DNA from 3 places in the Arsenicicoccus sp. oral taxon 190 genome. Region 1 is predicted to be linked to each of the others. Evidence: predicted binding sites of a transcription regulator. Region 1 holds the regulator's gene; each other region holds the start of a gene.
What was found. Region 1 encodes LexA, which represses DNA repair genes until DNA is damaged. Its sites were predicted from a motif close to TCGAACANNTGTTCGA; they were not measured.
Positions count from the first base shown of each region.

Region 2: the regulator LexA is predicted to act here: its motif matches at 5,240-5,255, upstream of ruvC (crossover junction endodeoxyribonuclease RuvC).
Region 3: the regulator LexA is predicted to act here: its motif matches at 2,609-2,624, upstream of recA (recombinase RecA).

Region 1 is NZ_CP012070.1:2,195,211-2,205,270, reverse strand. Features, by position in the region: gene ADJ73_RS10265 (vitamin B12-dependent ribonucleotide reductase) at 1-1,358, opposite strand, end outside; gene nrdR (transcriptional regulator NrdR) at 1,507-2,001, opposite strand; gene ADJ73_RS16975 (hypothetical protein) at 2,658-2,813, shown strand; gene ADJ73_RS10255 (DUF6318 family protein) at 2,995-3,546, shown strand; gene ADJ73_RS10250 (hypothetical protein) at 3,921-4,385, shown strand; gene ADJ73_RS10245 (LysM peptidoglycan-binding domain-containing protein) at 4,511-4,903, opposite strand; gene lexA (transcriptional repressor LexA) at 5,160-5,858, shown strand; gene ADJ73_RS10235 (aldehyde dehydrogenase family protein) at 5,943-7,403, shown strand; gene ADJ73_RS10230 (patatin-like phospholipase family protein) at 7,391-8,740, opposite strand; gene ADJ73_RS10225 (NAD-dependent protein deacetylase) at 8,804-9,685, opposite strand; gene ADJ73_RS10220 (LysR family transcriptional regulator) at 9,777-10,060, shown strand, end outside.
Region 2 is NZ_CP012070.1:2,545,592-2,555,651, forward strand. Features, by position in the region: gene pdxS (pyridoxal 5'-phosphate synthase lyase subunit PdxS) at 1-800, shown strand, start outside; gene ADJ73_RS11805 (amino acid permease) at 977-2,440, shown strand; gene pdxT (pyridoxal 5'-phosphate synthase glutaminase subunit PdxT) at 3,230-3,841, shown strand; gene ADJ73_RS11825 (YebC/PmpR family DNA-binding transcriptional regulator) at 3,883-4,659, shown strand; gene ruvC (crossover junction endodeoxyribonuclease RuvC) at 5,369-6,031, shown strand; gene ruvA (Holliday junction branch migration protein RuvA) at 6,057-6,653, shown strand; gene ruvB (Holliday junction branch migration DNA helicase RuvB) at 6,657-7,772, shown strand; gene ADJ73_RS11845 (preprotein translocase subunit YajC) at 7,935-8,285, shown strand; gene secD (protein translocase subunit SecD) at 8,285-10,060, shown strand, end outside.
Region 3 is NZ_CP012070.1:3,121,952-3,132,011, forward strand. Features, by position in the region: gene ADJ73_RS14535 (YccF domain-containing protein) at 1-316, shown strand, start outside; gene ADJ73_RS17355 (regulatory protein RecX) at 363-1,355, opposite strand; gene recA (recombinase RecA) at 1,361-2,383, opposite strand; gene ADJ73_RS14550 (DUF3046 domain-containing protein) at 2,663-2,899, opposite strand; gene ADJ73_RS14555 (WGxxGxxG family protein) at 3,141-3,437, shown strand; gene ADJ73_RS16725 (WGxxGxxG family protein) at 3,469-3,909, shown strand; gene ADJ73_RS14565 (ATP-dependent helicase) at 4,052-8,887, shown strand; gene ADJ73_RS14570 (VOC family protein) at 9,056-9,454, shown strand; gene ADJ73_RS14575 (VOC family protein) at 9,476-9,877, shown strand; gene ADJ73_RS14580 (DNA-formamidopyrimidine glycosylase family protein) at 9,929-10,060, shown strand, end outside.

The sequences.
Region 1 (10,060 bases):
CCCCCCTCGGAGTCGTAGCCGTGGCCGGTCGCCATCAGCAGGGCGCCGAGGTTGGCGTAGCCGATGCCCAGCTGACGGTAGTCCCGCGTCGTCTCGCCGATCGACTCGGTCGGGAAGTCGGCGAAGCAGATGGAGATGTCCATCGCGGTGATCACGAGCTCGGCGACCTTCTGGAAGGTGCGGGCGTCGAAGGTGTCGTCCTCGCGGAGGAACTTCAGCAGGTTGAGGGAGGCGAGGTTGCAGGAGGAGTTGTCGAGCGACATGTACTCCGAGCAGGGGTTGGACGCGGTGATGCGGCCGGTCTCGGGGTTGGTGTGCCAGGCGTTGATGGTGTCGTCGTACTGGATGCCGGGGTCGGCGCACTCCCAGGCGGCCTTGGCGATCTTCTGCAGCAGCGCCCGGGCGTCGACACGTTCGATGACCTCGCCGGTCATCCGGGCGCGCAGGCCGAAGTCGGTGCCGTCCTCGACGGCCTGCATAAACTCGTCGGAGACGCGGACGGAGTTGTTGGCGTTCTGGTACTGCACGGACACGATGTCCTTGCCGCCCAGGTCCATGTCGAAGCCGGCGTCGCGCAGCGCGCGGATCTTGTCCTCCTCGCGCGCCTTGGTCTCGACGAACTCCTCGATGTCGGGGTGGTCGACGTCCAGCACGACCATCTTGGCGGCGCGACGGGTGGCGCCGCCCGACTTGATGGTGCCGGCGGAGGCGTCGGCGCCGCGCATGAAGGAGACAGGGCCGGAGGCGGTGCCGCCGGAGGACAGCAGCTCCTTGGAGGAGCGGATGCGGGAGAGGTTGAGGCCGGCGCCCGAGCCGCCCTTGAAGATGAACCCCTCCTCCTTGTACCAGTTGAGGATCGAGTCCATCGAGTCGTCGACCGACAGGATGAAGCAGGCGCTGACCTGCTGCGGGCTGGCAGTGCCGACGTTGAACCACACCGGGGAGTTGAAGCTGAAGACCTGGTGCACCAGCGCGTAGGTGAGCTCGTGCTCGAAGATCTCGGCGTCCTCGGGAGTCGCGAAGTAGCCATGATCCTTGCCCGCCTTGGCGTAGGTGAGCACGACGCGGTCGATCAGCTGCTTGAGGCCCTGCTCACGCTTGTCGGTGCCGACGGCGCCGCGGAAGTACTTGGTGGTGACGATCGTCGACGCGTTGACGGACCAGAAGTCGGGGAACTCCACGCCGTGCTGCTCGAAGATCGTCTCACCGGTCTTCCAGTTGGTCTGGACGACGTCGCGCTTCTCCCAGGTCACCTCGTCGTAGGGGTGGACGCCGGGCGTGGTGAAGATGCGCTCGATGGTGAGGCCCTTCTTGGCCGACTTGCGTGCTCCGGAGCGTGCGCCGACGGTCTCGGTCATGGTCCTGACTCCCTGGTTGAAGGTGGCGGTTGGTCTGGTGCGGGTCCCCGTCACACGGCGTGGCGAGGCTGTGGAGCTGGGGTGGAGGCGGGCTCTGGCGTCATACGGTCAAGTGTGGGGGTGACCACTGACAAGCCCTGCTGACCTGCTAGGACGTGCTGGGTGGACGGGTCGGGGTGGGTTCGTGGCCGGTCGGCTCACGCTCGGCGCGCAGCACCGCGATCGCCGCCTCGAAGTCCTCGAGCGACTCGAAGGCCTGGTAGACGCTGGCGAACCGCAGGTAGGCGACCTCGTCGAGCTCGCGGAGCGGCCCGAGGATCGCCAGCCCCACCTCGTGGGCGTCGATCTCGGCGTGACCCTGGGACCGGATGGACTCCTCCACGCGCTGCGCCAGGCGGGCGAGGTCGTCCTCGTTGACCGGGCGCCCCTGGCAGGCCTTGCTCACGCCGTCCTGGATCTTCGCGCGGCTGAAGGGCTCGCTGGCCCCCGACCGCTTGATGACCGTCAGGCTGGCAGACTCCACCGTGGTGAACCGCCGCTGGCAGGCGGGGCACTGACGGCGGCGACGGATGGCGGAGCCGTCGTCCGTGGTGCGGCTGTCGATGACGCGGCTGTCGGTATTGCGGCAGAACGGGCAGTGCACGGTGACTCCTCCCCCGGGTGGCCTGTGGACGGTGCTGTGGATGTCCTGTTGACAACCTGTGGTTAACGAGCCCCAGCCTGGGGACTACATGTGGACGACTTACATCCGTGTAACCACTAGATGTAGTGATCTTATGCCCGTGATGCGCACGTGATCAAACAGGTCACCCGCGTGCCGTGTCGCCGCAGGTCATGCGGCGTGTTGCACCCATCGTGGCTGCGGCTTCACTCTGCGTGATGGGTTGGTGTGGTCGGGCTGGACCGCCTGGGGGGCCAGGTGCGGCGAGGGGGTTGGGCGGCGGGCGCCACCGCACCGGGTGGGAAGCACCACCGACGACGGCGGTCGAACCCACCCAGTGGCGTCGGGGCGCCATCTGGCCGGCCTCCGCGGCCGGACCGGGTGGGAAACACCACCGACGACGGTGGTCGAACCCACCCAGTGGCGTCGGGGCGCCAGCTGGCCGGCCTCCGCGGCCGGACCGGGTGGGAAACACCACCGACTACGACGGTCGAACCCACCCAGTGGCGTCGGGGCGCCAGCTGGCCGGCCTCCGCGGCCGGACCGGGTGGGAAACACCACCGACTACGACGGTCGAACCCACCCAGTGCTGCGGGGCGCGCCGGACTGTCCGGACCCGGGCGTCGTACGCTGCCGCCATGGACCGTCGAGCCACGACCCCGCTCCTGATCGGCCTGCTCTGTTTCGCGGCGGCCATGCTCATCCGCAACAGCGGCATGCGCGGGCTGCTCGTCATGGTTGCCGCTGGGTGCCTCATCTACGCCGTCTCGGTGATGACCAAGGACCGCCGCTAGCCCGCACGTCCGAGTTATCCACAGATGCCCGTATGACGACAACCCCGCCGGCCGCAGCCCGTCTAGGCTCGCTGACATGCGTGGACATCGACGTCGTGGCACCCTCACCGCCCTGGCCCTGACTGCTGCCCTGACAGCATGCTCGAGCACCTCCGCCCCACGGTCGAGCCCGACGCACGAGATGCCGCCGACCACGGCCGGCAAGCCCGTGAGCGCCAGCGCATCCGCAAGCCCCAGCGGGAGCGCCAGCACGACCCCGACCGCCAGCGCTACCATCAGCGGCGCCGCCGGGTCATCCTCGCCAGCTGGCGGGCCGGCCGCCATCCCCGCAGCCGCCCGCGCGCACACCCCCGAGGGCGCCGAGGCGTTCACCCGGTACTGGGTGACCACGGTCAATTCCTCCTGGCGCTCCGCGAACGGTGCAGCGATTAGGGCATTGAGCGCTGGCGACTGCGCGGGATGCACCAGCCTCGCCAAGGACGCAGATCGCTTCATGATCGAACATCGCCGGGTGGAATCGGACCCGTTGTCTCTCATATCGATCAAGCCCCTGGGGACGGACGAGCTCGACCGGACGCGGATACTCCTTGTCACGGAGCAACTGCCAGTCAAAATCATGAACGCGGACGGATCGACCTATCAAACGCTGCCTAGGACGATCAACAAGTCTGACCTGGCGCTCCAGTACACCGGTTCCGGTTGGCGAGTCGCGGAAGTCGGGAGCCCAGGATGACGGCCTGGGTGGTCGCCTTGGTGAGCGCTGATGGTGGGGGGTGGTCAACGCATGGGTCATTGACAGGAGGGGGCGCACAGATCCGCGCTCGAATCACCAAACCAGCCGAGATCGCTCATCGTCCCGCGCCGGCCAGATCTAGCGACAACGTCGCCCCGGAGGCGACACCACGCCAACCGACGTACAGCACCCATAGCGCCCTGGTAACGCCGATCGCCCCATATCGCCTGAGCAGGCCGCTGTTGAAGGCGGACAGCCCGTCGGAGTGGACGCTGGCGGTCCCCGGTTCCATCCCCGACCCCGCCACGCCCGCAGCACCAGGGCCTGCCCCCGCGCCGGCGGCGCCAGGCCAGCCCGCTCCCCCGCCCCAGCCGGTGCTCACCGAGGCAATGATCGTGCAGGCCTTCACCAACACGCCGTTCGCCAAGCCGCAGGCCAACGTCCAGCCGGTGGGTGGACGCACCCTCGTGACGCTGCCCACCTACGTGGAGCTCACCTGGGAGGCTGCGGGATACGAGCCCGGGGAGGTGAACACCGTCGGCCTCCTCGGCCACCGCGTGGCGATCCGGCCGGTGGGCGTCCGCTACGTCTACGACTTCGGTGACGACGGCGTGGTGGGACCCACGCCCAGCATGGGAGGCACCTACCCGAGCGGCGACGTGAAGCATGCCTACACCAAGGCGGGACGCTTCGAGATCGGCATCACCGCCACCTATGCCGGGGAGTACAGCGTCGACGGTGGCGCCTGGACACCCATCGCCAGCACCGTGGACATCCCCGGCCCCGCGCAGCCGATCGACGTGCGCACCAGCCGCAACGAGCTCGTGGACCAGGGATGACGACCCGTCGCGTCGCGGCGGTCACACCCCCTGATGTGACCGCCACGACGCAGGTCCTCGCCCTGACGGCGCGTCAGGTGGTCCAACGCGCGGCCTTCCGCCGGGAGTTCCCGGCGACGATGCGGCTACGGCGCAGGGACGACCAGCCGCTGACCGGCCATGACCTGGTCGGACGGCAGGTGGTTGGCCGCGACGAGCTGGAGCACTGCCTGGTCGGTGCGGACCGAGGGCATCTCCCGAGCCGCGATCTGCGACAGCGACTCCCCCGTGGCGACCGTCACGGAACGGGCGGGGCCGGCAGGCGCCGCAACCGCCCAGGCGCTCCACGCCGAGGCTGCGGCCAGGGCGATCAGCACCAGCACGGTCATGGTCAGGGCAAGACGACCGCGACGGGTGATCCGAGGACGGCGGCGTGCCCGCTCGGTCACGTCGTCACCGGTCGGCACCAGACGCAGGTGGGGACGACCGGGCGCGCATGCCGGGGCGACCGGGTCGCTCCACGCAGCTGCTGCACTCATCGTGTCCTCCTTCTCCGGCGAGCCGGGGTGGCTCGCTCATTCGTTCGATAGAACGCGTGTACGAACGTACCGCATTCCCGGGGGCGAGGGGAAGACTCGCGTCGAACTTGTGTTTGAAACGTCCAATCGACCCCGATAGCCTGGTGGCCACGGGAGATACTCAAGCAGGGACCACTGACATACCCCCTCGGAGAGTGCTTCCGAGACACGAGATCCGCAGGTCAGAGCCCTGTGGCGACAGCGAGGAGCGAGACCCATGGCCAAGGTGACGACCTTGCCGGACCGGGACGGCCGCGACGGCCTGACCGCCCGGCAGCGCAAGATCCTGGAGTTCATCCGCAACACGGTCGAGCGGCGCGGTTACCCGCCGAGCATCCGCGAGATCGGTGACGCGGTGGGCCTCGCCAGCGTCAGCAGCGTCTCCCACCAGCTGCTCACCCTCGAGCGCAAGGGCTACCTGCGGCGCGACCCCAACCGCCCGCGCGCCATCGAGGTCGTGGCCCCCGAGTGGGCGCCGGAGGCCTTCCACTCCACGATCGACGACAGCGTGGACGTCACCGCGTCGGGGGACCAGCGGCCGGAGGCGTCATACGTCCCGGTCCTGGGTCGCATCGCCGCCGGTGTCCCGATCACGGCGGAGGAGGTCGTCGAGGACGTCTTCCCGCTCCCCCGTCAGCTGGTGGGCGAGGGCCAGCTCTTCCTGCTCAAGGTGGTCGGCGACTCCATGGTCGACGCGGCGATCTGCGACGGGGACTGGGTCGTGGTGCGGCAGCAGCCCGACGCGGACAACGGCGACATCGTCGCCGCCATGCTCGACGGCGAGGCGACCGTTAAGACCTTCAAGCGCAAGGACGGTCACGTGTGGCTGCTGCCGCACAACCCCGCCTTCGAGCCCATCGACGGCGACCAGGCCACGGTGCTCGGCAAGGTCACCGCGGTCCTGCGCGCCGTCTGATCCGTCCGTCGGCACCCGCGACGAGCCGGGCCCGCGGATGGCAGGCTGGGCGCACACACCCACCCGACGATGAGTGAGGCCCGCATGACCAGCTCCACAACCGCGCCGTGGGAGCGCGCCATCTGGACCGGCTCCTGGACGGACGGCTCCGGGGAGCCGTCACCCGTGACGGACAAGGCCACCGGCGAGACGCTCGGGCACGTGGGGACCGCCTCCCCCGCCGACCTGGACCACGCCGTCGAGCGTGCCCGGGCGGCGCAGCGCGCCTGGGCCGCCCAGCCCTACCCGGCCCGAGCCGCCGTGATGCTCAAGGCCGCCCAGCTCCTCGAGGCCGAGCCCGAGCGGCTGCAGCCCTGGCTGGTCCGCGAGGCGGGATCCGGTCAGGGCAAGGCTGCCTTCGAGGTCGGGCTCGTCGTCTCCGAGCTGCAAGAGGCCGCCGCGACCGCGTCGGCGCCCTACGGCGAGGTCCTGCGCTCGATGAAGCCGCGCCTCTCCCTCGCGCGCTACGTCCCGTATGGCGTGGTCGGCGTCATCTCGCCGTTCAACTTCCCGGCCATCCTGTCGATGCGCTCGGTCGCTCCGGCGCTCGCGCTGGGCAACGCGGTCGTCCTCAAGCCCGACCCGCGCACCAGCGTCGCCGGCGGTATGGCGCTCGCCCAGCTCCTCGCCGACGCCGGGCTCCCGGAGGGGCTGCTGCACGTCCTGCCCGGCGGGGCCGACCTCGGGGAGGCCCTGGTCGCCCACCCGCAGGTGCCGTGCCTGTCCTTCACGGGGTCCACCGCCGCCGGCCGGCGGATCGGCCAGGCCGCGGCCGGCCTGCTCAAGCAGGTGCACCTCGAGCTGGGCGGCAACAACGCGCTGCTCGTGCTGCCCGACGCCGACGTCGAGGCCGCCGCGTCGGCCGGCGCGTGGGGCTCGTTCCTGCACCAGGGCCAGATCTGCATGACCGCAGGCCGGCACCTCGTGCCGTCCTCCCTGGCCGAGGACTACGCGCGGCTGCTCGCGACCAAGGCCGACGCCCTGACCGTCGGTGACCCCACCGACCCCACCAACGCCCTGGGCCCGATCATCGACGAGCGCCAGCGGGACCGCGTCCACGACATCGTCCGGCGGGCGGTCGACGCCGGCGCCCGCGTCGAGGCCGGCGGCACCTACGACGGGCTGTTCTACCGCCCCACCGTCCTGACGCATGTCGCGCGGGACAGCGTCGCCTTCACCGACGAGATCTTCGGCCCGGTCGCCCCGATCACCACCTACGACACGGTGGACGAGGCCATCGAGCTCCTCAACGCGAGCGAGTACGGCCTGTCCGTCGGGGTGCTGACGGGGGACGCGATGGCGGCATACGAGCTCTCGGACCGCATCGAGACCGGCATGCTGCACATCAACGACCAGACGGTCGACGACGAGGCGGTCATCCCCTTCGGCGGGATCAAGGCGTCCGGCAGCGGCGGTCACTTCGGCGGCGCGCGGGCCAGCCTCGACAGCTTCTGTCACCTGCAGTGGGTGACGATGCAGAGCCGGATCGCGACCTACCCCTTCTGACCGGCCCGATCGGCGCGCCACGGGCCTCGGCCCAGCACGGTGCGCCGGTCGGACCCCCGCACCGCCGCGAGGGCGACCTGCGGGGATGCGACCTCGGGGTGCGGCGCCCGCGCGGGGACGTCGCTCGCGATCAGCTCGGGGGCGTGCTCGCGCACCAGCGCGTCGGTCACGAGGTAGCCGTGCCGCTCCAGCACCTGCTGCTCGCCGACGCTGAAGCCGTCGAGGTCGGTGCGGATCGCGTTGACGGCCTCGACGACGTCCCGCGGGTAGCCGATGACCTCGTCGAGCCCCCAGGTCGCGCCCGCGATCTCGCCGCGCTGCATCGAGGAGTGCAGCCAGCGGACGCGCACCGACGTGCCGCCGTCGCCGGCGATCTGGACGGTCCGCAGCATCAGGCCGAACGGCGTGCGCGTGGACCGCGCCCGGAAGACCCCGCCTCCGTCGGACACCAGCACGGTGGCGTGGTCCTTCCACACCGGCTCCAGCCCAAGGTTGTCGTAGACCCCGCCGTCGGACAGCGGGATGCCGGCCAGGATCGCCTGGCGGGTGGCCGCGGTCTCCCGCCCCGGCGTGCCCCCTTGCAGCCCCAGAGCGCGTCCGTCGATCCGTCGTGGGCCGAAGACCGGCGGGAACGCGCAGGACGTCGCCACCACGTCAGCCACCCGCAGCCACGCCGGCGGCGGGGCGAAGCCCACGCGGTAGTCCCCCATCCAGCCGTACGGCGCGACCGCAGTCGGGTCCCAGAAGCGCCAGTCGACGCCATACGCGATGTCCGTGGCGCCCGTCACCGTGGCCGGTCCCGCGACGCCGACCTCCGCGAGCGGGGTGCTCCACCACTCCACCGCCTGCGCAAACCGGTCGGCCATCGCCCGCACGCCCCCGTCCTGCACGAACCACCGGTCGGGTCGCAGCCGCCCGAGGATCGCGGGGGTGCGCACGTTGGTGCCGGCGAGGCGCCGCAGCGGCTCGGCCACGTGGTCCTCGAAGCCCCCCACACGCGGGTCCGCGGAGCCGGGTCCCGGCCACCGCAGCCGCGGGTCGCACAGCAGGTTGGCGATGATGGAGCCTCCGGACACCCCCGAGACGGTCCGCAGGCCGCCGAGGATGCCCAGCTCGTCGAGCCGTCGCAGCGACCCCAGGTGGAACAACGCGGCCCGGAAGCCGCCCCCGGACAGGCACAGCCCGGCGCCGTGCCGCCCGGCCCACGGGACGACGGGCGGCTGCCCCAGATCCACGCCGGGACGCTGGTGCTTGCCCGCCTCCACCTGGTCCGTGGCGGCCCGCACGGCCTGCGGCGCCGGCTCGAAGCGGTAGCGCTCCCTAGCGGTTTCGCTCATGGGGTCACCTCATCACACGGCACCGACAAACCCCGCGTATGCCGCTTCGCCCGTCACTCGGCGTCAGGTCAGGCCGAGGGGCAGGCCGGTGGCGTACTCCCCGTCCACCACGGGCCCGAAGTCCTCCTCGATGCCGAGCCGCGTCGCGATGCCGGTGAGGGCGGGGCCGAGCGGCGCGTCGAGCTGCCAGGACGCCTCGTCGTCACCCCGGGTGCGGCCCCGGGTGATGATCGCCACCGGGATCCCGAGGGCGTGCGCGCGGCGGACGAACCGGTAGCCGCTCATCACCTTCAGGCTCGACCCCAGCACCAGCAGCGCCTCGGCCGCCTCGACCCGGCGGTAGGACTCGTCGACCCGGTCGCGGGGCACGGGTTCGCCGAAGAACACGACGTCCGGCTTGAGGGTGTCGGCGCCGCAGACGACGCACCGGGCCAGGTGGAACCCCCCCACGACGGCGTCCGGCAGCGCGATGTCCCCGTCCGGGCGCACCTCGTCGCTGCGGACCTGGAAGCCCGGGTTGGCCTCCGTCAGCCGCCGCTGGACCTCCTCGCGGCTGGTGCGGTCCTCGCAGGTCAGGCAGCGCACCACCGCGAGAGTGCCGTGCAGCTCGAGGACGCGGGTGGACCCGGCCTCCTGGTGCAGACCGTCGACGTTCTGGGTGATGACGTCGGTGATCAGGCCGGTCCGCTGGAGGGCCGCGAGCGCGCGGTGCCCGGCGTTGGGCCGGGCCGCCGAGAACCGCTCCCACCCGACGAAGGCCCGCGCCCAGTACCGCTGCCGGGCGGCGCTGGTGCCGGTGAACTCGGCATACGTCATCGGCTGCACGCGGCGCTGACCGTCGGGGCCGCGGTAGTCCGGGATCCCCGACTCGGTGCTCATCCCCGCCCCCGTGAGGGCGACGACGCCACCGCTGTGCACCAGGCGGGCGAGCTGGTCGAGGATCATCGCGTGCACGGCTCCATTATGAGCACGCCGATCCATAGGCTGACGTGCAGATCACAGACGATTTTATAACTCACCGTTATAGACTGGCCTCATGATCGATGCCGCGGGACTCCGAGTCATGAAGGCCATCGCCGACGAGGGCAGCTTCACCGGCGCGGCGGCCGCCCTGGGCTACACGCAGCCGGCCATCTCCCAGATGGTGCGCCGCCTCGAGCAGCGCACCGGCACCGTCCTGATCGACCGGATCGGCCGGCAGGTGCGGCTGACCGAGGCCGGCCAGGTCCTGGCCCGGCACGCCGGCGGGGTGCTGTCCGCGCTCGACGCCGCGGAGGAGGAGGTCGCCGCGATCGCGGGGCTGCGCGCGGGACGGGTGCG
Region 2 (10,060 bases), 350 kb from region 1:
AGCAGGCGAAGATCGCCGAGGACGCCGGCGCCGTCGCCGTCATGGCCCTCGAGCGCGTCCCCGCGGACATCCGCGCCCAGGGTGGCGTGTCGCGCATGAGCGACCCCGACATGATCGACGGCATCATCGCCGCCGTCTCCATCCCCGTCATGGCCAAGGCCCGCATCGGCCACTTCGTCGAGGCGCAGGTCCTGCAGTCCCTCGGCGTGGACTACATCGACGAGTCCGAGGTGCTGACGCCGGCGGACTACAGCAACCACATCGACAAGTGGGCCTTCACCGTCCCCTTTGTGTGCGGTGCCACCAACCTCGGCGAGGCGCTGCGCCGCATCACCGAGGGCGCGGCGATGATCCGCTCCAAGGGCGAGGCCGGCACCGGCGACGTCTCCAACGCCACCACGCACATGCGCAAGATCCGCGGCGAGATCCGCCGGCTGCAGTCGATGGCCCCCGACGAGCTCTACGTCGCCGCCAAGGAACTCCAGGCGCCGTACGACCTCGTCAAGGAGGTCGCCGAGACGGGCAAGCTGCCGGTGGTGCTCTTCACCGCGGGTGGCATCGCCACGCCCGCCGACGCCGCCATGATGATGCAGCTCGGCGCCGAGGGCGTCTTCGTCGGGTCCGGCATCTTCAAGTCCGGCAACCCGGCCCAGCGCGCCGAGGCCATCGTCAAGGCGACGACCTTCCACGACGACCCCGACACCATCGCCAAGGTCTCCCGCGGCCTGGGTGAGGCCATGGTCGGCATCAATGTCGACGAGATCCCGCAGCCGCACCGGCTGGCCGAGCGCGGCTGGTAAGCCGCCTCGTAGCTCCCCCTCCCCCCTCCCCGCTCCCCGCGATCGTGGACGGTTCGTGGCGCCCTGCGGCACGAACCGTCCACGATCTGTGAGGGGAACCCGACCCCGCCGGCCGGGCCGACGACCCCGCCCGCTAGCGTGCCGAGGGCACCCCACGACCAAGGAGCCTTCCGACGATGACGTCATCCGAGCAGAGCCAGACGCAGGTCGCGACCGAGCCGGAGCCGGGTGGCTTCAGCCTCAGCGACAGCGGCGACGAGGGATACCACCAGAGCCTGACCAACCGGCAGGTCCAGATGATCGCCATCGGCGGCGCCATCGGGGTGGGCCTCTTCATGGGCGCCGGCGGCCGGCTCGCCAAGGCGGGCCCCTCCCTGGTCCTCGCGTATGCCGGGTGCGGGGTCATCGCCTACCTGCTGATGCGGGCCCTCGGGGAGCTCGTGATGCACCGCACGTCGAGCGGGTCCTTCGTGTCCTACTCCCGCGAGTTCTTCGGCAACAAGTGGGCGTTCGTGGCCGGCTGGATGTACATGGTCAACTGGATGACCTCCGGGATCGCCGAGATCACCGCCATCGCGCAGTACGTCAACAAGTGGCTGCCCGACCTGCCGCAGTGGATCCCCGCCCTGGTCGCGCTGGCCGTGGTGCTGTCGATCAACCTCATCAGCGTCAAGGCGTTCGGCGAGTTCGAGTTCTGGGCGTCGATGGTCAAGGTGGTCGCGCTGATCACCTTCATCGTCGTCGGGATCGGCCTGGTCGCGACCCGCACCGGCATCGCCGGCCACGAGGCCGGCCTCGGCAACCTGGTCCACGGACCCGGCGGCTTCTTCCCGGCCGGGGTGCTGCCGCTGGTCATGGTCATGCAGGGCGTGATCTTCGCCTACGCCACCATCGAGCTCGTCGGCACCGCCTCCGGCGAGACCGAGAACGCCCGCGAGGTCATCCCCAAGGCGATCCGCGCCGTCATCTTCCGGATCGCGTTCTTCTACGTCGGCTCCGTGCTGCTGCTCGGCTGCCTGCTGCCCTACACGATGTACCACGCCGGGGAGAGCCCCTTCGTGACGGTGTTCTCCAACCTCGGCCAGCCGTGGATCGGCGACGCCATGAACGTCGTCGTGCTCACCGCCGCCCTGTCCTCGTGCAACTCCGGGCTGTACTCCACCGGTCGCGTGCTGCGCTCCCTCGCCGCGGAGGGGGAGGCGCCCGCCTTCACCGGGCGCATGAACAAGCACCACGTGCCGTATGGCGGCATCCTGCTCACCGCCTCCGTCTACGGCCTCGGGGTGTTCCTCAACTACGTCGTCCCGGCGCGGGCCTTCGAGCTCGCCCTCAACATGGCGGCGATCGGGGTCATGTGGACCTGGGGGACGATCTTCGCCTGCCAGATCGCGCTGCGCCGCCGCATCGACCGCGGCGAGCTGCCCGCGACCACCTTCCCGATGCCCGGGGCGCCGGTCACCTCGTGGCTCGGCCTGGCCGCGCTGTGCTTCATCCTCGTCACCATGGCCTTCGACCCCGACGGGCAGCTCATCCTCGCGTGCACGCCGGTCGTGGTGGCCGCGCTCGTGGCCGGCTGGTTCGCGGTGCGCAGGAAGGCGCTGCGCTCGCACGCGCTGCACGCCGAACGCACCGGTCGCTGAGGCGTCGGGCGCGCGGCGCGTCCGGTCACGCGCCGGCGTCCGGTCACGCGCCTGCGTCCGGCAGCGCCCCGCGCAGCAGGGCCGCGGGGTCGCGCATCGAGGTCGTGTTCCCCCACCCGTAGTGGCGGCTGGGCCCAGAATGGGCGGGTAGCAGGTGCCGCGACGAGTCTCACCGGAGGTCATAGGTCATGTCGGTTGATCAAGAGGCGTTTCGCCAACACATACTGAGGGCGGTAGACACCGCCTACGAGCAGCGTTCGCGCATCTTCACTGTCCTCAGTGAAACCTCGTCCTTGGCAGACCTCGAGTCTGTGCTGAGGAATGACTTGGGCCTGGACGACGTCCAGGCCCAAGTCGTCATCGACCTGCAGCTGCGGTCGTTCGCGCGCTCCTGACCCCGTTACCGGCTCTGGGAGGGAGTGCTCGACGCGGGGGGTGCCGGTATGTCCTGCAGGCTGCGGCAACGAGAGCGACCGTGACGAGGAGTACTAGGTGTGGACGGTGCCCCCGACCGACTTGGAGAGAACAAGGCCGGACGAGTTGTAGAAGGTGACGTCTCCGGAGGTCCTGGTCTGCACGTAGGCCCAGACCACATATCCCGACGAGCAGGTCTGTGACCCGGGCATGCTGGTGACGTTTGCCGCCGCAGCCGAGACGCCGCTTCCCACCACTAGGGCTGCGGATGCCACCGCAGCCGGGTCGAGAAGCAGAGTGGGGCGCAGGTCGAGGTGGCGGGTGGGGGAGACGGGCGGTTCGGCGGCATACGGCCTGAGCACTAGGGTGTCGCGGGTGACCAGGCCCACCCGCATCGGAGTCCTCGCCGTCCAGGGCGACGTGCGCGAGCACGCGCACGCCCTCGAGTGCCTACGGGTGCAGGCGATCCCGGTGCGCCGACCCGAGGAGCTCGCCGAGCTCGACGGGCTGGTCATCCCTGGTGGCGAGTCCACGGTGATGGACAAGCTGGTGCGCGCCTTCGACCTGCAGCAGCCGCTGCGGGACCGGATCGCCGCGGGCATGCCGGTCTACGGCTCGTGCGCGGGCATGATCATGCTCGCCGACCAGGTGGTCGACGCGACGCGCGACCAGCAGACCCTCGGCGGGATGGACATGCTGGTGCGTCGCAACGCGTTCGGGCGGCAGGTGGACTCCTTCGAGGCGGACCTGCAGGTCGAGGGCATGCGCGAGTCGGGGACGCCGTTCAGGGCGATCTTCATCCGGGCGCCCTGGGTGGAGCAGGTGGGCGAGCAGGTCGAGGTGCTGGCGACGGTGCCGCAGGGCCCGGCCGCCGGCAAGGTCGTGATGGCTCGACAGGGAGCGCTGCTGGTCACGAGCTTCCACCCGGAGATGACCGGGGACCTGCGGGTGCACGAGTTCTTCGTCGACATGGTGCGCCACGCGTAGACTGGCTCAGTTGCCAGGCAGGACATCACGAGGAGAGATGCATGAGCGGCCACTCCAAATGGGCCACCACCAAGCACAAGAAGGCTGCCATCGACGCCAAGCGCGGCAAGCTCTTCGCCAAGCTGATCAAGAACATCGAGGTCGCCTGCAAGTCCGGTGGGGCCGACCCGGCCGGCAACCCGACGCTGTACGACGCGGTCCAGAAGGCCAAGAAGAACTCCGTCCCCAACGACAACATCGACCGGGCGCTCAAGCGCGGGTCGGGCGCTGAGTCGGGCGGGGCCGACTGGCAGACGATCATGTACGAGGGCTACGCCCCCAACGGCGTCGCGGTCCTGATCGAGTGCCTCACCGACAACCGCAACCGGGCGGCCACCGAGGTGCGCGTGGCGCTGACCCGCAACGGTGGCAACCTCGCCGACCCCGGCTCCGTCGCCTACAACTTCTCCCGCAAGGGCGTCGTCGTCGTCCCGAAGAAGCAGAAGGACGGCGAGACCACCGAGGACGACCTGCTCGAGATCGTGCTGGACGCCGGCGCCGAAGAGGTCAACGACGAGGGCGACACCTTCCAGATCATCTCGGAGGCGACCGACTTCGTAGCGGTCCGCAAGGCGGTCGAGGAGGCCGGGCTGGAGTACGAGTCGGCGGAGGCGTCGTTCGTGCCCAACCTGAAGGTCGACCTGGACGCCGACGGCGCGACCAAGATGATGAAGGTCGTCGACGCGCTCGAGGACAGCGACGACGTGCAGAACGTCTGGACCAACGGCGACATCAGCGACGAGGTGGCGGCCGAGCTCGGTCTGGACGACGAGGACTGACGACGGCGCGAGGACACGAGCGAGGCCATCAGCGCGGAGGAAGTCCGACCAGAGGGTTCGAGGACTGACGACGGCGCGAGCGGCTGCTGAGGGCGACGCGAGCGGGGCCGGGGATCCGGCCCCGCTCGCGTGTCTCTGGGTGGTGGTGGTCTGGGGTTGTGTCCCCGGTCTTGCCGTGCAGTGCCGGTCTCGGGTTGCAGCTGGAGACCGGGGATGGCCAGGTAGACGGGGGACGGGCGCCGAGACGGGCGACGCAGGGGCTGGGTCGGGGATCCGGCCCCGCTCGCGTGTCTCTGGGTGGTGGTGGTCTGGGGTTGTGTCCCCGGTCTTGCCGTGCAGTGCCGGTCTGGGGCTGCAGCTCGAGACCGGGGATGGCCAGGTAGACCGGGGATGGCCAGGCAGACCGTGGATGGGCGTGGAGACGGGGGACGGCGGGGCAGACGGGGGATGGGCGCGCAGAGGGGGGACGGCGGGGCAGACGGGGGATGGGCGCGCAGACGGGGGACGGCGGGGCAGACGGGGGATGGGCGCGCAGACGGGGGGACGGCGGGGCAGACGGGGACGGGGTGGGTTGGGGTCGGCGAACGTGTGTTCGGAGCCTCGGTGTGTCAGCGTCCCCGGGCGCCGGCCGCCTGGGACACTGTCAGCGCGCACTGGCGGTGCGCGTCACGGCTACTGACACGCAACACTTCCGGCGAGAGGGGACGGCATGCGGGTGCTCGGCGTCGACCCCGGCCTGACCCGGTGCGGCATCGGGGTGGTCGAGGGCGTCCCCGGCCGGCCGCTGCGGATGATCGCCGTCGGCGTGATCCGGACCCCGAGCGGCGACCCGATCCACCAGCGGCTGCTCACGATCCAGACCGAGCTGGAGGACTGGCTGCACCACCACGACCCGGACGCCATCGCCGTGGAGCGGATGTTCGCCCGCGGCGACGTGTCGACCATCATGGGGACGGCCCAGGCCAGCGCGGTGCCGATGCTGGCCGCCGCGCGCCGCGGGATCCCGCTCGCCCTGCACACGCCCAGCGAGGTCAAGGCCGCCGTCACGGGCAACGGCCGGGCCGACAAGGCGCAGGTCACCGCCATGGTCATGCGGGTGCTGAGCCTGCAGGAGCGCCCCACCCCGGCGGATGCCGCCGACGCCCTCGCTCTCGCCATCTGTCACGTATGGCGAGGAGGCGCCGCCGCTCGCCTCGCCGGCGCCGTGGACGACAACCGGGTCGCCGATGCCCTCGACGCGGCGCGACGGCAGCAGCGGGCCACCCCCAACCGGTGGGAGCAGGCCGTCGCCGAGCACCGCGCCGGTGGCGGCAACCAGGCGGTGGCGGCGGCCCGGCGCCAGGCGGTGCGCCGCGGCAGCGGCATACGATGAAACAGACTGGACCACAGGAGGACTCATGATCGCGTCGGTCGCCGGCACGGTGCTCTCGGTGCACCTGGACTCCGTCGTCGTCGAGGTCGGCGGGGTGGGGATGCTCGTGCACACGACCCCGGCCACGGCCGCGTCGCTGCGCACCGGGCAGCAGGCGCGGCTGTCGACGAGCCTGGTGGTGCGGGAGGACTCGCTGACGCTCTACGGCTTCGGCGACGACGACGAGCGGGCGCTCTTCGAGCAGGTGCAGACGGTGAGCGGGGTGGGCCCCAAGGTGGCCCTGGCGATCCTGTCGGTGCACGCGCCCGACGTGGCGCGCGCGGCCATCTCCGGGGGCGACATCGTCGCGCTCACCAAGGTGCCGGGCATCGGCAAGAAGGGCGCCGAGCGTCTCGTGCTCGAGCTGCGCGACAAGGTTGGCGCGCTCCCGGGGGCGGCGCCTGCCGCGACGACCGGGACCGCCACCGCCGGCGCGCAGCCGCAGGTCGTCGAGGCGCTGGTCGGCCTCGGGTGGTCAGCCAAGCAGGCGGAGGATGCCGTCGGGCGCGTCCTCAAGACCGGTGAGGCGCCGGGGACGACGAGCGAGATGCTGCGCGCCGCGCTGCGCGAGCTGGGGCGCTGAGCCGTGGCGGAGATCTGGGATCCCGGCGACGAGCAGGCGTATGGCGACGGCAGCTATGACGCGACGGCGCGGGTCGTCGACGCCCGGGGCAGCGACGACGAGCAGCGGGTGGAGGCGGCCCTGCGGCCCCGGCGGCTGGCCGAGTTCCCGGGGCAGCCGCGGGTCCGCGACCAGCTGTCGCTGGTGCTCGAGGCGGCCCGACGCCGCGACGCCGTGCCCGACCACATCCTGCTGTCGGGCCCGCCCGGGCTCGGCAAGACGACGCTCGCCATGATCGTCGCGGCCGAGCTGGAACGGCCGATCCGGGTGACCAGCGGGCCCGCGATCCAGCACGCCGGTGACCTCGCCGCGATCCTGTCGAGCCTCGCCGAGGGGGAGGTGCTCTTCCTCGACGAGATCCACCGGATGGCGCGGCCGGCGGAGGAGATGCTCTACCTGGCCATGGAGGACTTCCGGGTCGACGTGATCGTCGGCAAGGGGCCGGGGGCGACGGCGATCCCGCTCGAGCTGCCACCCTTCACCGTGGTGGGGGCGACCACCCGCGCCGGGCTGCTGCCGGCGCCGCTGCGTGACCGGTTCGGCTTCACGGGGCACCTGGACTTCTACTCGGCCGCGGACCTCGCGGCGATCCTCGGGCGCTCGGCCCGGCTGCTCGGCGTCGAGGCGGAGCAGGAGGGGATCGCCGAGATCGCCGGGCGCTCCCGCGGCACCCCCCGCATCGCCAACCGGCTGCTGCGCCGCGTGCGGGACTGGTCGCAGGTGCACGGTCGCGGCGTGGTGGACCTGGAGGCGGCGCGCGCCGCGCTGGCGCTCTTCGACGTCGACCCGCGGGGCCTGGACCGGCTGGACCGCGGGGTCCTCGAGCTGTTGTGCACCCGCTTCGGCGGGGGGCCGGTCGGTCTGTCGACGCTGGCCGTCGCCGTGGGGGAGGAGCCCGACACCGTCGAGACCGTCGCCGAGCCCTACCTGGTGCGGGAGGGCTTCATGGTGCGCACCCCGCGGGGCCGCGCCGCGACCGCCCTCGCGTGGGAGCACCTCGGGCTGACCGCCCCCGTCGACGCACCCGGAGCCGGGGCGCCGCAGCTGCCCCTGGAGGGCGGCGAGGGCCGCTTCACCTGAGCCGGGGCGCCCCGGCCCGGCGGGCGTGGTGATTGGGCCCGGACAGGGGCGACCCGTACACTGCCGAAAAGAATTACCCGCGCCGCCCGTTGTGTCGTCATCGTCACGCTCCGTCGATGAGGCTGTGGGTCACGCCCGCCATCCCGATCGAGAGACGTCACCATGATCAGTGCCAGCATGCTTGCCGCGGAGGCCAACCAGGGTGGGGCGGCGTCATACGTGCTGTTCCTGCTGCCGCTGCTGGTCCTGCTCTGGCTCTTCCTGACCAACCGGCGCCGTCAGCGCGAGCAGGGCAACCGCGTGTCCGCCCTCGCGCCGGGGCAGCGGGTCATCACCACCGCCGGGCTCGTCGGCACCCTGGTGTCCCGCGAGGGCGGGCTGGTGCGCATCGAGGCCGCCCCCGGCGTCGTCCTGACCTTCGACGAGCGCGCGCTGATGGGCGAGGCGCCGTCGACCACGCACCCCGCCGGCGGGGACGCCGGCCCGACCGCACCGTCCAAGGAAACCGACTGATGGCCCGCAACCCCCGCACGAGAGGAGCGCGCCGGACCCTCACCTGGTTCTTCGTGCTCCTGCTCGGCCTCTACGCGCTGCTCGCCGGCGTCGCCACCTGGGGCACCGCCCAGTGGACCCCCAAGCTCGGCCTCGACCTCGCCGGCGGCACGCAGGTCGTGCTCGCGCCGCAGGTCCAGGGCGGCAAGCAGCTCGACGAGTCGACCATGAGCCAGGCCGTCGACATCATGCAGAAGCGCGTCGACGGCTCCGGCGTCGCCGAGGCCGAGGTCTCCACCCAGGGCGGGCGCAACATCGTCGTCTCCCTGCCCAAGGGCACCCCGCAGGAGACCGTGGACTCGCTGAAGAAGTCCTCGATGATGCGGTTCCGCGCGGTGCTGGCCGAGGCGCCCGGCTCGACCCAGCCCGCCCCCGGCGCCACCGGCACCCCCACCCCGGGCGCGACCGGCACGACGACGCCCACGGCGCCCGCGACCCCCAAGGCCTCGGCAGCGCCGAGCGGTCCGGCCTCGGCCAAGGCCTCCAGCCCGGCCTCGGTGCCGGCGCCGGGCACGGCCACGTCCAGCGCCGCCCCCGCGGTGCTGCCGCCCGCGGCGGCGCAGGCCGCGCCCCGGGCCACCGTGTCCCCGACGCCCACCGCGACCGCGCCGGCTCCTGCCGCCACGACGCCCGCGCCGGCGGCCACTCCTGCGCCCGCAGCCACGACGCCTGCGGCACCCGGCGCGACGCCGGCCACGACCCCCGCGGCCCCCGGCGCGACGCCCGCCCCGGGTGGCAAGCCCGCCAACGCCAGCGACCCCGCGTGGATCACCCCGGCGATCCAGCAGGAGTTCACCCAGCTCAACTGCACGGACCCCAACCTCGACCTGAAGATCAACGACGACCCGCAGAAGCCGCTCGTCACCTGCTCGACGGACCGCCGCGCGAAGTACGTCCTCGGGCCGGCCGAGCTGGAGGGCGGCAACATTGCCGATGCGACGTCGGGGCTGCAGCCCAACCAGGCCGGCGGCACCGGCACGGAGTACGGCATCAACCTGACGCTGGACTCCGACGGCGCCAAGAAGTTCGCCGAGCTGTCCAAGCGGCTGCTCAACCTGCCGGAGCCGCGCAACCAGTTCGCGTCGGTGCTCGACGGCGAGGTCATCGTGGCCCCGCGGATCACGGTGCCGATCTACGACGGCAAGTCGTCGATCACCGGGTCCTTCACGCAGACCAGCTCCGAGGCGCTGGCGCAGCAGCTGAAGTTCGGCGCGCTGCCGATGTCCTTCCGCGTGGAGACGCAGGACACGGTGAGCCCCACCCTCGGCGCGGACCAGCTGCAGAAGGGCCTGGTCGCCGGCCTCATCGGCTTCCTGCTCGTCATCATCTACGCGCTGTTCCAGTACCGCGCCCTCGGCCTGGTCACGGTCGCGTCGCTGCTCATGGCGGCCGCAGCGACGTATGTCGCCATCACCCTGCTCGGGTGGTCCCAGAACTTCCGGCTCTCGATGGCCGGCGTGACCGGGCTCATCCTGTCCATCGGCATGACCGCGGACTCGTTCATCGTCTACTTCGAGCGCGTCCGCGACGAGATCCGTGAGGGCCGGTCGGTCCCGGCGGCCGTCGAGGCCGGCTGGCAGCGGGCCAAGGGCACCGTCATCATCTCCGACGCGGTCAACCTGATCGCCGCCGTCGTCCTCTACCTGCTGGCCTCCAGCAACGTCCGGGGCTTCGCCTACACCCTCGGGCTGACCACGATCATCGACGTGGTGATCGTCTTCTTCTTCACGCACCCC
Region 3 (10,060 bases), 930 kb from region 1:
CGTCACCATCCCCATCGGCGTCGCGTCGTTCCGCATGGCGAGCTACGCGCTGTGGCCGTTCGGGCGGGCGGTCGTCCCGACGCCTGGCGCGGGGCCGGTGTCGGGGGTGGCCAACGTCGTGTGGTTCCTGGTCGCGGGGTGGTGGCTCGCCCTGGGGCACCTGACCACGGCGGTCGCCCAGGCCCTCACGATCGTCGGGATCCCGCTCGCGGTCGCCAACCTCAAGCTGATTCCCGTGACGCTGTTCCCCTACGGCAAGCAGATCGTGGACGCGCGGATGATCCCGGCGGCCCAGCGACCGCTGCACTCGCTCTGACGCGGGGACGCGCCCTCACCACCCTGGGGGGGTGCCGGGCCGAGCGTCAGTCGCGCTGGTGCTCGGGCGCATCGGCGATGGCGTCGCGGATGACGGCGTAGGCCACGGTCGAGCCGTAGCCCTTGCGCGCCAGCATGCCCGCGAGCCGGCGCGTCTGGACCTCCACCGCCAGGCCGCCCATGGTGCGCAGCTTCTTGTCGACCAGCTCGCGGGCCCGCCGACGCTCCTCCTCCGGGTCGACCTCGTCGAGGGCCGCGTCGGCCAGGTCCTTGTCGATCCCCTTCTTGCGCAGCTCGTGCGCCAACGCCCGCGTGGCCAGGCCCTTGGTGGCCTGCTGGGAGCGGACCAGCATCGCGGCGTAGGCCGCGTCGTCGACGAGGCCGACCTCGGTCATGCGGTCCAGCACCCGCGCCATGACCTCCTCGGGGCAGCCACGCTGGCGGAGCTTGGTCTCCAGCTGCGCACGGCTGCGCGGAGCCAGGGCGAGCTGACGCAGCACGATCTGCCGGGCGACGTCCTCGTGGTCCGGCTCGGCGTCGACGGCCGCGGCACCGTCGCCCGGCGGGTCCTCGGCACGACCGCGCTGACCGGCCTTGTCCCGCTGGGGCTTGCCCCGCTGACCGGGCCTGACCCGATCGGCCTGGTCCCGCGGGGACTCGTACCGCGGGGACTCGTACCGCGGGTGCTCGTCCCGCGCGTGCTCGTCCCGACGGGTCTCGGTGGGGCGGGTCTCGCTGCGGCGGTCGCCCCGGTGCTCGGCGCGCAGGTCGTCCCAGCCGGCCGGGGCCGCGGCGGCGTCTGGCGGCAGGAAGTCCGGGACGCCGGCGGTCGGCGCCGCAGCCCCGGACTCGGCCCGCGCCAGCGCCTCCCGGGCGCGCTCCAACCTGTCGGGCGGCGCCTCGTCAGCCGAGGCTGCGCTGGTGACCGACGGAGCGGCCGCAGGCGGCGGCGAGACGGGAGCGGGGCCGTCGTCCGGGGTGTCGTCCCAGGAGGCGGCCCCGCTCCAGCTGCCCTGCCGCGGGGCGGTGGGGTGCGGCATACGACTCAGAACTCGACCGGAGGCTCGACCGCTGGGATCTCGGAGACGGGCGCGTCGACCGGCTTGATGATCCCGAGCTTCTCCTTGATCTTGCGCTCGATCTCGTCGGCGGTCTCCGGGTGGTCCTTGAGGAACTGCCGGGCGTTCTCCTTGCCCTGGCCCAGCTGGTCGCCCTCGTAGGTGTACCAGGCGCCGGCCTTGCGCACGAAGCCGTGCTCGACCCCCATGTCGATGAGGCCCCCCTCGCGGGAGATGCCCTCGCCGTAGATGATGTCGAACTCGGCCTGCTTGAAGGGCGGGCTCACCTTGTTCTTGACCACCTTGACGCGGGTGCGGTTGCCGACCGCGTCGGAGCCGTCCTTGAGGGTCTCGATGCGGCGCACGTCGAGGCGCACCGAGGCGTAGAACTTGAGCGCCTTGCCACCGGTGGTGGTCTCCGGCGACCCGAACATGACGCCGATCTTCTCGCGCAGCTGGTTGATGAAGATCGCCGTGGTGCCGCTGGAGGACAGGGCGCCCGTGATCTTGCGCAGCGCCTGGCTCATCAGGCGGGCCTGCAGACCGACGTGGCTGTCGCCCATCTCGCCCTCGATCTCGGCGCGGGGCACCAGGGCCGCCACGGAGTCGATGACGATGATGTCGAGGGCACCGGACCGGATCAGCATGTCGGCGATCTCCAGCGCCTGCTCGCCGGTGTCCGGCTGGGACACCAGCAGGGCGTCGGTGTCGACGCCGAGCTTCTTGGCGTACTCCGGGTCCAGGGCGTGCTCGGCGTCGATGAACGCGGCGATGCCGCCGTTGCGCTGGGCGTTGGCCACGGCATGCAGGGCGACCGTCGTCTTTCCGGAGGACTCCGGGCCGTAGACCTCGATGACCCGGCCGCGGGGCAGCCCGCCGATGCCGAGGGCGACGTCCAGGGAGATGGAGCCGGTCGGGATGACCTCGATCGGGGGACGCACGTCGTCCCCGAGGCGCATCACCGCGCCCTTGCCGTGGGACTTCTCGATCTGGCCGAGCACGGAGGACAGCGCCTGGAACTTCGCGTCCTTGGGGTCGGCCGGGGCCTTGGAACCCTTGATGGGGGTGATAGCTGCCATGACTGCTGTCCTTGTCTCTCGTCGGATCGCGTCCACCGGCAACCCGTGACCGATGTCTTGGGTCAGACGCTAGGAGCCACCACTGACAGACCCTCCCTGGACCACGGTGATCTGTGGACGGTGCTGCGCCGGGTCGAGCTCTTGTGGATGAATCTACCGAACATGAGTTCGACGCGCCGGGTGCGACACGCGGGCGGCATACGGCCCGGGTCAGTCCAGGGGTGCGTCTCGTCGCAGCGGGCGGTCCTTGCCGAGGCGCCGCTCGGGCGGGATGTCATAGCTGTCGCACAGCGCCAGCCAGATGGTGCGGGGGTCGATCCCGGCCGCAACCGCCTGGTCCACCGTCCGGCCGCCCAGCGCCCCCATCTGGTGGTCCGCCGCGACCGAGGAGGCGTAGGAGGCTCCGAACTCGTCGTCGAGGAGACGCTTCAGCTCGGAGACACGCATGTCACGAGCCTCTCTCGTCGGGTCACGACCCGGCAACAGCGTCCACATGCTCAGACGACCAAGACCCGGCCGATCACCGCGGCCTCACCGCCTCTGACCAGCGAAACTACAGGGAGTGACCAGGTTGCACCCCGTCTAACCTGTGACATGGATCACATCGAATACGCCCACAACCGGTTCACGAGGTGGGGGTGGCCTGAGTGCGTACAAGGACCAAAGCCCGTACGACGAAAGGAAAGTCATGCGTCGCACCACCATGCGCCTCGCGACCGCCGCCGCGATCGCTGCCGGCGCGGCCGGCTTCGCAGCCGCTCCCTCGACGGCGGCGGAGCACCACGCCACGTCCTCCGTCGTCGTGGTCGCCGCTGGCGACACCGGCGAGGACAACGTCAAGGACGACAACTCCGGCAAGTGGGGTCTCGCGGGGCTCCTGGGGGCCCTCGGCCTCGCCGGGCTCGTCCGCGGCAAGCAGGCCTACGACGACCGCCGCGCCCGCGAGGCCCACGGCGCCACCGCCCAGTCCACCAACCGTCACTGACCCAGAGCACCGAACGAGAGGAAACACCACCATGCGTACCTTCCTGACCACCGCTGCCGCCACCTGCGCCGCCGCCGCTGCCTTCGTGCTCGCCCCCGCCGGCGCCGCGATGGCCGACACCTCCTCCCCCAGCCCCAGCACCTCGGTCACCACGACCACCACCACGACCGAGTCCGACAAGACCGGCCTGTGGGGCCTGCTCGGTCTGCTCGGTCTCGCCGGCCTGATGAAGCGCGGCCGCAAGGATCACGTCGAGCACCACGAGCGTCCGGTCCACACCGAGCGCGCCCACACCGAGGGCACCCGCACCGAGCGCATCGGCACCGACCACGAGACCAACGTGGTCCGCGGCAACGTCGACGAGCGCGACAACCTCGCCCGCGGCCAGCACGGCACCACCGGCCGCGAGGGTCTGCGCGAGGACCTGCGCGACGGCGACCTGGACGGCCGCAACGACGGCTTCCGCCGCTGACGGACGACCGCGTCCGCCACGTCCGCCGCGTCCCTCGCAGGCGGAACCCACTTGGTCGGCCGCTCCCACCTGCGGGTGGGGGCGGCCGACCTCGTGGTGATCAGGGGGTCTGTCGGTGGTCGGTGGCAGGCTGTGCCTCACTATGACCGACGTCCTCGATCGTTTCTCCCCGGCCACGCAGGCGTGGTTCCGGAGCAGCTTCGTCGCGCCGACCCCCGCCCAGGCCGGCGCCTGGGAGGCGGTCTCGACCGGCCAGCACACCCTCGTCGTGGCCCCGACCGGGTCCGGCAAGACGCTCGCCGCCTTCCTGTGGGCGCTGGACCAGGTGGCCACCGCCGGGCCGCCGGAGGACCCGCTGCGACGCTGCCGGGTGCTCTACGTCAGTCCGATGAAGGCGCTCGCCGTCGACGTCGAGCGCAACCTGCGCTCCCCTCTCGTGGGCATCGGTCACGCCGCCGACCGCCTCGGGGTGCCCCGTCCCGACGTCACGGTCGCGGTGCGGTCCGGAGACACCCCCGCGGCGGACCGCAGGGCCTTCCAGAAGCGTCCGTCGGACGTCCTCATCACCACCCCCGAGTCGCTCTTCCTCATGCTCACGTCCGCCTCGCGGGAGGCGCTGCGCGGCGTCGAGACGGTGATCCTGGACGAGGTCCACGCGGTGGCCGGCACCAAGCGGGGTGCGCACCTGGCCCTCTCCCTGGAGCGCCTCGACGCCCTGCTCGAGCGACCCGCGACCCGGATCGGGCTGAGCGCCACCGTGCGCCCGGTCGAGGAGGTGGCCCGGTTCCTCGCCGGCGGCCGACCCGTCACGACCGTCCAGCCCACCTCCACCAAGGAGTGGGACCTGCAGGTCGTGGTCCCGGTCCCCGACCTGGGCGACCTGGCGGCCGGGTCGGTGGACCTCGACGGTCCGGGCGGCGCGGACCCGCAGCGCGCCGCCTCGGTCTGGCCCCACGTGGAGGAGCGGATCGTGGACCTCGTGGCCGCTCAGCGGTCCACGCTCGTCTTCGCCAACTCCCGCCGTCTCGCCGAGCGGCTGACCGCCCGGCTCAACGAGGAGTGGGAGGAGCGACTGGCGGACGCCGAGCCCGCGGACGGCCCGCCGGGCGCTGAGGCGCCCCCCGGACCTGCGGCCGACGGTCTGCTGCCCCCCAGCCGTCTCACCCACGGCACCCCCGCCCACCTCATGGGGCAGGCCGGTCAGAGCCAGGGCGCGGCCCCCGTGCTGGCCCGGGCGCACCACGGCTCGGTCAGCAAGGAGCACCGCAAGGAGATCGAGGAGGCACTCAAGTCCGGCAGCCTGCCGGCCGTCGTGGCGACGAGCTCGCTGGAGCTCGGGATCGACATGGGCGCCGTCGACCTCGTGGTGCAGGTCGAGTCGCCGCCCTCGGTCGCGAGCGGCCTGCAGCGGGTCGGCCGCGCCGGGCACCAGGTCGGGGCCGTCTCCCGGGGCGTGTTCTTCCCCAAGCACCGCGGCGACCTGGTGCAGACCGCCGTGGTCATCGACCGGATGCGCTCCGGGGGCATCGAGTCGTTGCGCATCCCCGCCAACCCCGTCGACGTGCTGGCCCAGCAGGTCGTGGCCATGTGCGCCCTCGACGACTGGACCGTCGACGAGCTCGAGCGGCTGGTGCGGGGCGCGGCGCCATACGCCTCGCTCCCTCGCTCGGTGCTGGAGGCGACGCTGGACATGCTCTCGGGGCGCTACCCGAGCGACGAGTTCGCCGAGCTGCGACCGCGGATCGTGTGGGACCGGGTCACCGACGTGCTGTCCGGCCGGCCGGGCGCCCAGCGTCTGGCCGTGACCAGCGGCGGCACCATCCCCGACCGCGGGCTCTACGCCGTGATGCTGGCCACCGGCGACGGGCCCGGCCGCCGGGTGGGTGAGCTCGACGAGGAGATGGTCTACGAGTCCCGGGTGGGCGACGTCTTCACGCTCGGGTCCACGTCCTGGCGGATCGAGGACATCACCCACGACCGCGTCCTCGTGACGCCGGCGCCCGGTCAGCCGGGGCGGCTGCCGTTCTGGAAGGGGGACCAGCCAGGGCGACCAGCCGAGCTGGGCGCCGCGCTCGGGGCCTACGTGCGCGAGCTGCTGCGGGTGGACGACGAGACCGGCCGCGACCGGCTCGCGGCCTCGGGCCTGGACGACTGGGCCGCCGACAACCTGCTCGGCTACCTCGGCGAGCAGCGCGAGGCGACGGGCGACGTGCCCGACGACCAGACCATCGTCATCGAGCGGTTCCGCGACGAGATCGGCGACTGGCGCGTCGCCATCCATTCCCCCTACGGCCAGCAGGTGCACGCCCCGTGGGCGCTCGCCATCGCCGCCCGCTTCCGGGAGCGCTTTGGCTACGACGTCCAGGCGATGAACGCCGACGACGGCATCATCCTGCGCCTGCCCGACATGGACCCGCTGGACGGCGGGACCGACGGCCACGACTGGTCGCGGGAGATCACCGACCTGGTGCTGCTCGACCCGGCGGACGTGCGGGACCTGGTGACCACCGAGATCGGCGGGTCCGCGGTGTTCGCGGCGAGGTTCCGCGAGTGCGCCGCGCGGGCGCTGCTCCTGCCGCGCCGCAACCCCGGCAGACGGCAGGCGCTGTGGCAGCAGCGGCAGCGCTCCTCCCAGCTGCTCGAGGTCGCCACCCGCTACCCCAGCTTCCCCATCGTGCTCGAGGCCGTCCGCGAGTGCCTGCAGGACGTCTTCGACGTCCCCGGGCTCGTCGACCTGATGACCCAGGTCCGGTCCCGACAGGTGCGGGTCGTGGACGTGCAGACGCCCTCGCCGTCGCCGTTCGCCCGGTCCCTGCTGTTCGGCTACGTCGCGCAGTACCTCTACGAGGGCGACTCGCCGCTGGCCGAGCGGCGTGCCGCGGCCCTGTCGCTGGACGCCGGGCTGCTCTCCGACCTGCTCGGCACCGACGCCGGGGTGGCGCTGCGCGACCTGCTCGACCCGGAGGTCATCACCGCCACCGAGCAGGACCTGCAGCGCCTGTCCCCCGACCGGCGGTGCCGCGACGCCGAGGCGGTCGCCGACCTGCTGCGCGTGCTCGGGCCGCTCACCCCCGAGGAGGTCGCCCTGCGCTGCGTGGCCGCCGGCGACGCGTACCCCGACCAGGCGCAGGCGTCCCGGTGGCTGGCGGAGCTCGAGGCGGCGCGACGGGTGATCCCGGTGCGGATCGCGGAGCAGGACCGCTGGGCGGTAGTCGAGGACGCCGGTCGGCTGCGGGACGCGCTGGGGGTCGCCATACCGCCGGGCGTCGCGGGCTCGCTGCTCGACTCCGGCGACGACCCGCTGGGCGGCCTAGTGCTGCGGCACGCCCGCACCCACGGGCCGTTCCCCGCGGCCGCGGTCGCCTCCCGGCTCGGCCTCGGGATCGCCGTGGTGACCCACGCGCTCGCGCGGCTCGTGGCGTCGGGCCAGCTCGTCGAGGGCGAGCTGCTCCCCGAGCAGCTCGGCGGTGGCCGTCACGGCCAGGAGTATGCCGAGGCGGGCGTCCTGCGCCTCCTGCGGCGCCGGTCCCTCGCGGCCCTGCGCGCCGAGGTGGAACCGGTCCCCGCGGTGGACCTGGCCAGGTTCGTCCCGGCATGGCACGGCATCGGCGACCGCAGCCGAGGCCTCGACGCCGTCGTGCGCGCCGTCGAGCAGCTCGCGGGGACCCGGCTGCCCGCGAGCGCCCTGGAGACGCTGGTCCTGCCCGCGCGGGTCCCCGACTACGCCCCATCCATGCTGGACGGGCTCATGGCGTCCGGGGAGGTGCTCTGGCAGGGGCAGGGGTCGCTGCCCGGCGACGACGGGTGGGTCTCGCTGCACCTGGCCGACGCGGCACCGCTCACCCTCGCGCCCCCCAGCGCCGGGTCCGACCTCAGCGAGGCGCAACGCCAGCTGCTGGAGCTGCTGCGGACGGGCGGCGCGCACTTCGTGGCGGGCCTCGCCACCGCGCTCGAGCGGACCCCGGGACGCGAGCTGGTCGACGACCTGTGGGCCCTGGTGTGGGCGGGGCACGTCACGGGCGACACGCTGGCGCCGCTGCGCGGCCTCCTCGGCGGCGGGCGCACGACGCACCGGTCACGATCGGCCGGTCCGCGAGCGCCCCGGTTCGGGCGGCGCGGGGCCCTGGGCTCCCTGCGGGGTGGGCGTCCAGGTCTCACCGGCGCCGCCGCGACCCCCACCCTGCCCGTCGACGCGCGGGGGGTGGGGCGGTGGAGCATCCTGCCGTCCGTCGAGACCGACGCGACGGTGCGCGCGTGGGCGCAGGCCGAGCTGTTGCTCGAGCGGCACGGGGTGGTGACCCGCGGCAGCGTCGCCGCCGAGGACGTGACCGGTGGTTTCGCCGCCGTCTACCGCGTCCTCGGGGCGGCCGAAGAGGCCGGACGGGTGCGCCGCGGCTACTTCGTGGAGGGGCTCGGCGGGTCGCAGTTCGCGACGACCGGTGCCGTCGACCGGCTGCGCGCGTCCAGCCGCCCGCTCGACGAGCCGGAGCTGCCCGCCAGCCCGCTGGCCCACCTCGGCGACGCCTGGTCCGTGACGGCCCACCGTGCGGGGGCCGCCCGTCAGTGGGCGGGCGCCCCCGGCGTCGGTGGCCACCTGGACGACCGGACCCTCGTGCTGGCGGCGTCCGACCCTGCCAACGCCTACGGCGCCGCTCTCCCCTGGCCGGACCGCCCCGACGACACCGGCGGCCACCGCCCCGGCCGCAAGGCGGGTGCCCTCGTGGTGCTCGTCGACGGCCGGCTCGTCCTCTACGTCGAGCGCGGCGGCAAGACCCTGCTCTCCTACAGCGACGACCCGTCTGACCTCGGGGCGGCTGCCCGCGCGCTGGCTGCGGCGGTGCACCGAGGAGCGCTGGGCCGGCTCAGCGTGGAGAAGGCCGACGGCGGCGCCCTCCTCGGCTCCGACCACCCCCTCGTGCACGCCCTGGGGGACGCCGGCTTCCACCACACGCCCCGCGGGCTCCGCCTGCGACGCTGACCGCACGAGAGAGGGGGCACCATGACGACGGTCTGGACCACCGGCCACTCGCTCACGTCCTTCGCCCGGGTCCATGGGACGACGATCACCTACCCGCCCGAGCAGACCTCCTGAGCCCGCGGGGCATCCGGACGCCGGCCGTCCGGTACCCGGTCTAGCGTCCTGCCCATGGACATCACCCCCACGCTCGACCTCATCATCCTCGACTGCCCTGACGCCCTCGAGCTCGCGAGGTTCTGGTCCGCCCTGCTCGACTGGCCGCTGGAGGACGGCGCCGACCGCGACTGGGCCACGCTGGTGCCCCCGGGCGGCGGCGTCTCGCCCGACAACCCCGGTGGGCGCCCGGCGCTGGCCTTCCAGCGGATCGACGACTTCGTGGCCGCCACCTGGCCGGGCGGGGCGCACCCGCAGCAGCTCCACCTCGACCTGTCCGTCCCCGACATCGCCGCCGCCGAGCCACGGGTGCTCGAGCTCGGCGGGCGGGTGCACGAGCACCAGCCCTCGACCGACGGCGGGTTCCGCGTCTACCTGGACCCCGCCGGACACCCGTTCTGCCTGATCCGCTGACGCCGTGTGTACGCTGTCAACATGACCTTCCCCGTCCCCTACGTCCTCTTCCCGGGCACGGCACGCGACGCGCTGACCACCTACCAGCAGATCTTCGGCGGCGAGCTGGTCCTGCACACCCGTGCGGACATGGACCGCACCGACGAGCCCCTCGACGCCATCGGCCACGGCATGCTCCGCGGCCCCGTCACCGTCTTCGGCGCCGACGCCTCCGACGGCGAGGGCGCCGTCAGCACCACCGGGCTCCTGCAGGCCCTGCTCGGCGCCGGCGACCCGGACACGTCGCACCGCTGGTTCGCGGCGCTGGCCGAGGGCGGCACCGTCGTGGACGACCTGCAGGAGCGCCCCTGGGGAGCGTGGGACGGGCAGGTCGTCGACCGGTTCGGGCTGCACTGGCTCATCGGCTTCGAGCCCCAGGCCTGAGCCCCGCGGGCGGGCGGGCCGGCATACGGGCCGGCGTGCGACGATCACCCCATGCCCGAGGGAGATGCCGTATGGCGAACCGCCCGCCGCCTCCACGAGGCGCTGTCCGGGCGCGTGATCACCGACTCCGACCTGCGCTGGCCCAGCCTGGCCACCGCCGACCTGCGGGGCCGGACCACCGTG